Linked DNA regions of Cellvibrio sp. PSBB006. The protein of the gene in region 1 binds, or shares a complex with, the protein of each later gene. Links are inferred from orthologs where the notes say so. Each region holds a gene or a part of one and is shown in the gene's direction. Other genes may lie near its edges.

The links. The genes of interacting proteins can lie anywhere in the genome.
Region 2: the proteins of uvrD (region 1) and uvrB are in contact, whole or in part, in a crystal structure (PDB 7EGT), measured with the Thermus thermophilus proteins. The link is inferred for Cellvibrio sp. PSBB006 from one-to-one orthologs. Residues at the interface, in WP_096412145.1 of Thermus thermophilus: His654, Arg656, Phe657, Gln666, Asp668, Glu669, Lys680, Arg681, Leu682, Ser683, Lys685, Tyr686, Ala687; in WP_096411307.1 of Thermus thermophilus: Glu23, Leu25, Arg26, Asp27, Gly28, Glu29, Arg30, Phe31, Arg55, Glu326, Asp327, Phe328, Glu379, Ser382, Gln383, His398, Gly400, Arg401.

The regions. Positions count from the first base shown.
Region 1 is NZ_CP021382.1:3,535,307-3,538,711, forward strand. What follows is about bases 217-3,219. They hold uvrD (DNA helicase II), read left to right. Parts: upstream 217-614; coding sequence 615-2,825; downstream 2,826-3,219. Other genes in these bases: CBR65_RS14575 (EAL domain-containing protein), read right to left, coding at 217-359; CBR65_RS14585 (TRAP transporter substrate-binding protein), read left to right, coding at 3,025-3,219. Outside these bases: more of CBR65_RS14575, read right to left, coding at 1-216; more of CBR65_RS14585, read left to right, coding at 3,220-3,405. UniProt on the Escherichia coli protein: A helicase with DNA-dependent ATPase activity. Unwinds DNA duplexes with 3'-5' polarity. Translocates on single-stranded DNA with 3'-5' polarity. Initiates unwinding more efficiently from a nicked substrate than double-stranded DNA.
Region 2 is NZ_CP021382.1:424,184-427,546, forward strand. The notes cover bases 179-3,139. They hold uvrB (excinuclease ABC subunit UvrB), read left to right. Parts: upstream 179-630; coding sequence 631-2,649; downstream 2,650-3,139. Other genes in these bases: CBR65_RS01900 (hypothetical protein), read left to right, coding at 217-537; CBR65_RS01910 (Gfo/Idh/MocA family protein), read right to left, coding at 2,886-3,139. Also shown: CBR65_RS01895 (aspartate ammonia-lyase), read right to left, coding at 1-156; more of CBR65_RS01910, read right to left, coding at 3,140-3,363. UniProt on the Escherichia coli protein: The UvrABC repair system catalyzes the recognition and processing of DNA lesions. A damage recognition complex composed of 2 UvrA and 2 UvrB subunits scans DNA for abnormalities.

The DNA.
Region 1 (3,405 bases):
GGAAAGTTATTCTTTCGCGCCGCTTCCAGGGTTGACCGAATGCACGCCTGCGGCCGATACACGGCATTGGGCAGAAAATTGATGCTCAGATAAGACTGCATTTGTAAACGAGTAGCCAATTCAATAGCGCGTATGCGACACAATTGGTCAAACTGGTAACGGTTGGCCTCGGTGACCTGACTCAGGATGGCATAAGCGCCCTCGCCGTTGATTCCGCGCACTAACGCCTCGTGGGCAAAAATGTTGCGTTGGTTGATATCCACAATAGGCTGAAACGCCATGGTGAACTCAAATGGCAGGGGCGGCATGTCCCGGCAATCCCCACATCCGGCAACTTGGGGATCAATCTTATCTGTCATGCATAACCTCTCTATTGGATTGCGCTCGCCAATACGGTGGCATGGCTGTCTCCAGTATAGGTGACCGAGCCTCGCCGGGCTGGCAGGCCAACGCTTCTGAATGAAGTTTATTAACGGCGGGTATCTACCCTATTCACAAGATCGGGGTGGCCAACTGTACATGCAGACAGTAAAATCGGACGAACCCCTGAATCAGCGCTGGAAAAACGGTAGACTAGCGGCCTTTTCCACCGCCACCCGACGATAGACGTGCTTATGGATGTTTCACCCCTGCTCAATCACCTCAACGATGCCCAGCGTGCCGCTGTGTCGGCGCCGGCGGGCAATCAACTGATCCTGGCGGGAGCGGGCAGCGGCAAGACGCGCGTCTTGGTGCATCGTATCGCCTGGTTAATCCAGATAGAGCGTGTGTCACCCTACTCCATCATGGCGGTGACCTTTACCAACAAAGCGGCGCGGGAGATGCGTGGTCGCCTTGAAGAACTTTTCAGTGAAACCCACCAGAACATCAATACACGCAATATGTGGGTGGGGACGTTTCACGGGTTGGCGCATCGTTTATTGAAAGCGCACTGGCAGGACGCGAACTTGCCGCAGAATTTCCAGATTCTCGACAGCGATGATCAACTGCGGCTCATCAAGCGCGTGTATCAGACACTGAATCTCGATGAGAATAAATGGCCCCATCGCCAGGCCCAGTGGTACATCAACGGCCAGAAAGATGAAGGTTTGCGTCCGCAACATATTCAGGAAACTGGCGATCCCTTTGTGCGCACCATGCTGCAAATTTATCGTGCCTATGAAGAAGATTGCCAGCGTGGCGGTATGGTGGACTTCGCTGAGTTGTTATTGCGTGCCCACGAGCTCTGGTTGAATAAACCGCATATCCTCGAACATTACCGCAACCGTTTTCCGTTTATCCTCGTGGACGAATTTCAGGATACTAACAGCGTGCAATACGCCTGGTTGCGTGTGCTAGCGGGCAAGCAATGTTTTGTGACCGCGGTGGGCGATGACGACCAATCCATCTACGGTTGGCGCGGTGCCAAGATTGAAAATATCCAGAGTTTTGCTGAAGACTTCGGCAACGCGGAAACCATTCGCCTCGAACAAAATTATCGCTCCACGTCTACGATTCTCAACGCCGCCAACGCGGTGATCGCGCATAACTTTGGCCGTCTCGGCAAAGAGTTATGGACCGAGGGCGCGGAAGGCGAACCCATTTCACTTTACGCGGCGTACAACGAACAGGATGAAGCGCGTTTTATTGTGGAGCGCATTCAGGAGTGGATTCGCCAGGGCAATAACAAAAATGCCTGCGCTATTTTGTATCGCTCCAACGCCCAGTCGCGCGTACTGGAAGAAGCCTTGCTACGCGAAGCCATTGCCTATCGCATCTACGGCGGCCAGCGATTCTATGATCGGCTGGAAATTAAAAACGCTGTGGCATACATGCGTTTGATCAATAATCCTCATGACGACGCAGCCTTTGAGCGCGTCATCAATACCCCGACGCGCGGTATCGGCGGTAAAACGGTGGATGATATTCGTCAATTCGCGCGGGAGAATGGCTGCTCACTCTGGCGCGCGTCAGAGATGATGATCGCCAATCGTGTACTGACGGCGCGCGCTGGTAATGCCGTGCAAACGTTTATTACCCTGGTCAGTAAACTTGCTCGCGACGCCAACGACATTGACCTGCACGGTGATGTACCGGCTTTGGATCAAATCGCGCGGCAGGTGATTGAAGACACCGGCCTGCTGGATTTTCACCAGAGCGAAAAAGGTGAGAAAGGCCAGGCGCGCGGCGAAAACTTGCAGGAACTGGTGAATGCCTGCCGCGTGTTCGACGTAGATCAGGAAGATGAAATGTCGGCGCTGCAACAATTTCTCGACACGGCGGCGCTGGATGCTGGTGAAACCCAGGCCGACGAATTTGAAGATGCGGTGCAGATGATGACGCTGCACTCGGCCAAAGGCCTGGAATTTCCGCTGGTATTTTTGGCTGGTGTGGAGGAAGGTTTATTTCCGCACAAGATGTCGGCGGATGATCCCGATCGTTTGGAGGAAGAACGCCGTTTGTGTTATGTGGGTATTACGCGGGCGATGGAGAAGCTTTATATCAGCTACGCAGAAACCCGCCGCCTGTATGGCAATGAAACATTTAATGCGGTTTCGCGGTTTGTGAAGGAAATTCCGAGCAAGTGTATTCAGGAAGTGCGTTTGAAGACGGCGGTGACGCGACCGGTGAGTTATCAGCGTAATGTCGGTAATGCGGCGCGTTTGAGCGACAGTGGTGAGGGTACGGGTTTTCATTTGGGTCAGCGGGTACAGCATGCGATTTTTGGTGAGGGTGTGATTTTGCATTTTGAGGGTCAGGGTGCGGGGGCGCGGGTGCAGGTGAATTTTGATAGTGAAGGGAGTAAGTGGTTGATGATGCAGTATGCTAATTTGGCGGCTATTTAAAAGTTTACTGAGAGTGGTGCTTCGCATTCCGTTTTCCCTGAGCTTATTGATTTCGAAAACGCATGCACACGTCCCTGTGGCTCCCGCAATTCATCCATGAATTGAGGGTTTCGAAACCAATAAGCTCAGGGCAAACTCGCAATGTGCAAGTTGCGCGAATTAAAAAACACAATATTAACCACAATAACGAATAACAATCATGACTGAAACATCCCCACAAAAAGTTAATTGGTATCCCTTGGTGATCCTGACGCTGGTCGCGGCGTTGGTGTTGGTATTCTCGCTGTTGGTCCTGGAGAAAACCCGTGTTAAGTCTATCGGTGCGGAGACGTCGGAAAAGGTGGGTCAACCGAGTTATCGTTGGCGCATGGTGACGACCTGGCCGAAAAATTTTCCGGGGTTGGGTACTACCGCAGAAACTTTTGCAGAGTATGTGAAAGACATGAGCGATGGACGTCTGCAAATTCATGTCTATGGTTTTAACGAGATTGTCCCCGCGATGGGGGTGTTTGATGCGGTATCGAGCGGTAGCGTGGAGATGGGTCACGGTGGGGCTTATTACTGGCGGGGCAAGGCGCCG
Region 2 (3,363 bases), 3.1 Mb from region 1 along the record:
TTTGATTAGCGCCACGGCGGCAATAAAACTGGTCGGTAAGCCTCTGCCGCTGATGCTAAAGTTATTGATTGCGCGCTGGGTTTGCGCGCCGTAACGGGCGGAGGCGGGTACCTTGATCTCGCCCATGCTGTCGGTTTCTGTGCGATATTCGGTCATGATAGGCCCCGTGAAATTGACATTATGAATGTGACGTTAGTGCTGAGCGGAGGATAGCAGATGCGAAAGTTCCACATTGCCCTGGGTGTGAGTTCATTGACGGATTCCATTGCGGATTACACGCAACGCCTGGCGAGTCAGCCCCAGGTTATTGTCCCGGAGGTTTACGCCCTCTGGCGCACCGAAACGCTGAACTTTTCTATTCGTCAAATCGCAGCGGGTGAAGTTCCGGGATTGCGTCACCTGGGCTGGGAAGAGAGTGCTGCCAGCGCTTTTACCGATACGCGGGATTGCAACGGCATCCTCTGGGAAGAGTTCGGTCCCGAACAACAGCTGCAAGAGATCCTTGAACTTTGGCCTAACGCCCAAATCAAGCACTGACTGTCAGTCTCCTGACATTGGTTGTCAATCAAACCTGATAAGGTGGCGCCGCATTGACGTCTCCCCATTCCTTTACTCAAGTCGAAACACGTTATGTCGAAACAAGTTTTTTCCGTCAACAGCGAATTTGGTCCCGCCGGCGACCAACCCACTGCCATCGCCGGTTTGGTGAAAGGAATTCAAGCGGGGCTCGCACACCAGACGCTCTTGGGTGTGACCGGTTCGGGTAAGACCTTCACCATCGCCAATGTCATTGCCCAGGTTCAGCGGCCTACCTTGATCATGGCCCACAACAAAACCCTCGCCGCGCAACTTTACGGTGAGTTCAAAGAGTTTTTCCCGAACAATGCGGTGGAATACTTCGTTTCCTATTACGACTATTACCAACCCGAAGCCTACGTGCCATCATCCGATACTTTTATCGAAAAAGATTCCTCGATAAATGAACACATCGAACAAATGCGCTTGTCCGCCACCAAGGCGTTGATGGAACGCAAGGATGCGATTGTGGTGGCAACCGTATCGGCGATTTACGGCTTGGGTGATCCTGATTCTTATCTCAAGATGCTTCTGCATCTGGTGCGTGGCGACAAGATAGACCAGCGCGGTATTTTGCGTCGTCTCGCTGAGTTGCAATACACGCGCAACGATATGGAATTTCATCGCGCCACTTACCGTGTGCGCGGCGATGTGATTGATATCTATCCCGCCGACTCTGATTGCGATGCAGTGCGCGTGGAATTATTTGATGACGAGATTGAAAAAATTTCGATCTTTGATCCGCTTACCGGTGAAGTGCTGCATAAAGTACCGCGTGTTACGATTTATCCGAAATCTCACTACGTCACACCGCGCAGTAAAATCATTGAAGCCATCGACAACATAAAAGAAGAACTGAAAGGGCGGCTGGAATACCTGCGTGACAACAACAAACTGGTTGAAGCACAGCGACTGGAACAGCGCACGCGTTACGATCTGGAGATGATGCAGGAATTGGGTTACTGCAACGGTATTGAAAATTACTCGCGCTTTTTATCTGGCCGTAATCCTGGCGAGCCGCCACCGACATTATTTGATTATTTGCCGGCGGAAGCGCTGTTAGTGATTGATGAATCCCACGTGACCGTGCCGCAGATCGGCGCCATGTACAAAGGTGACCGGTCGCGTAAGGAAACCTTGGTGGAATATGGTTTCCGTTTGCCTTCTGCATTGGATAACCGCCCCATGCGTTTCGATGAATGGGAGCGACTCGCGCCGCAGATGATTTTTGTATCGGCCACGCCGGGCAAATACGAAGGCGAAAATGCCGGGCAGGTCGTGGAGCAGGTTGTGCGTCCTACGGGTCTTGTGGACCCAGAAATTGAAGTACGCCCGGCCACCAGTCAGGTGGATGACGTCTTGTCTGAAATTCGTTTACGTACGGCAAAAGATGAGCGTGTACTGATTACCGTGCTCACTAAACGCATGGCTGAAGACCTGACCGAATATCTCGCCGAACACAGTGTGCGCGTGCGCTACCTGCACTCGGATATCGACACCGTAGAACGCGTGGAAATTATCCGCGACCTGCGCCTGGGTCAGTTCGATGTACTGGTAGGCATCAACCTGCTACGCGAAGGTTTGGATATGCCGGAGGTTTCGCTGGTGGCCATTCTCGATGCAGATAAAGAAGGCTTCCTGCGTTCTGACCGTTCGTTGATTCAAACCATCGGCCGCGCCGCGCGCAACGTCAATGGCCGTGCGATTCTCTATGCCGACCGTATGACCGGCTCCATGCAGCGCGCCATGGAAGAAACCGAGCGCCGCCGCCAGAAACAAGTTGAACACAACCTCAAACACGGCATTACCCCACAAGGTATCCGCAAAAATATTACCGACATCATGGAAGGTTCGCAGGTCCCCGGTGCCGGCGGACGCAGTGCGCGCAATCGCGCGGCAGTGGCGGAGAAGCAGGGCAAGTATGCAGTGGATATGCACGGCGGGGATATTTGGAAAACGATCGATGCATTGGAAAAACAAATGTTCCAGGCGGCTAAAGATCTGGAGTTTGAAGCGGCAGCGAAACTGCGGGATCAGATTGAGAAGTTGAAGGAAAAAGCGATTGCGTTGTGATTTGAGCGCAGATGGTGAGTGCCAGTAGTCCGCTTGTCATTAGGTCATTGATTTCGAAAACGCATGAATACGTCCATGTAGCTCCCTCAATTCATCCCTCGGCAACTGCTCCTGCGTTGCTCTACCTCCTGCATCCATGCAGTCGTGAATTGAGGGTTTCGAAATCAATGACCTAACGCCAAGCTCGCATTGTAGGGCTTCATTTAGGGATTGGTATTGTTATTAGCACCAAAAAATTACAAACGAATTTCTTTACCTTCTTTAGCAGCTTTAAAAATCGCATCCACTATTCGGATATCTCTCAATCCCTCCTCACCCGGCACCAGTACCGGCGAATTATTTAAAATTGCCAAGGCATCATTATCCATCTGCCGCGCTTGCTGATTTTCAATCGGCGTATTTAATAAGGTGCCGTCACTCGTGCGACCCTGTACCCCGTTGTAAGACTGGAACGGCTGTAATTCATACCAGCCTTTTTCACATTGCGCATGCAGGCGATTCATACCACGCGCATAGCTGGTGGCACATTCTGCGATGCAGCCGCTGGGAAATTGCAGGCGGAATTCCATGGTTTCATCCACATCTTTATACATCGGGCGGATGCTTTCCTGGCGTGCGGTGACCGCGATAGGCTCTTCGCCGGAGGTATAGCGCGCTGCGTTGAGAGGGTACACGCCCATGTCATACATGGCACCACCGCCTAACTTCGGATCA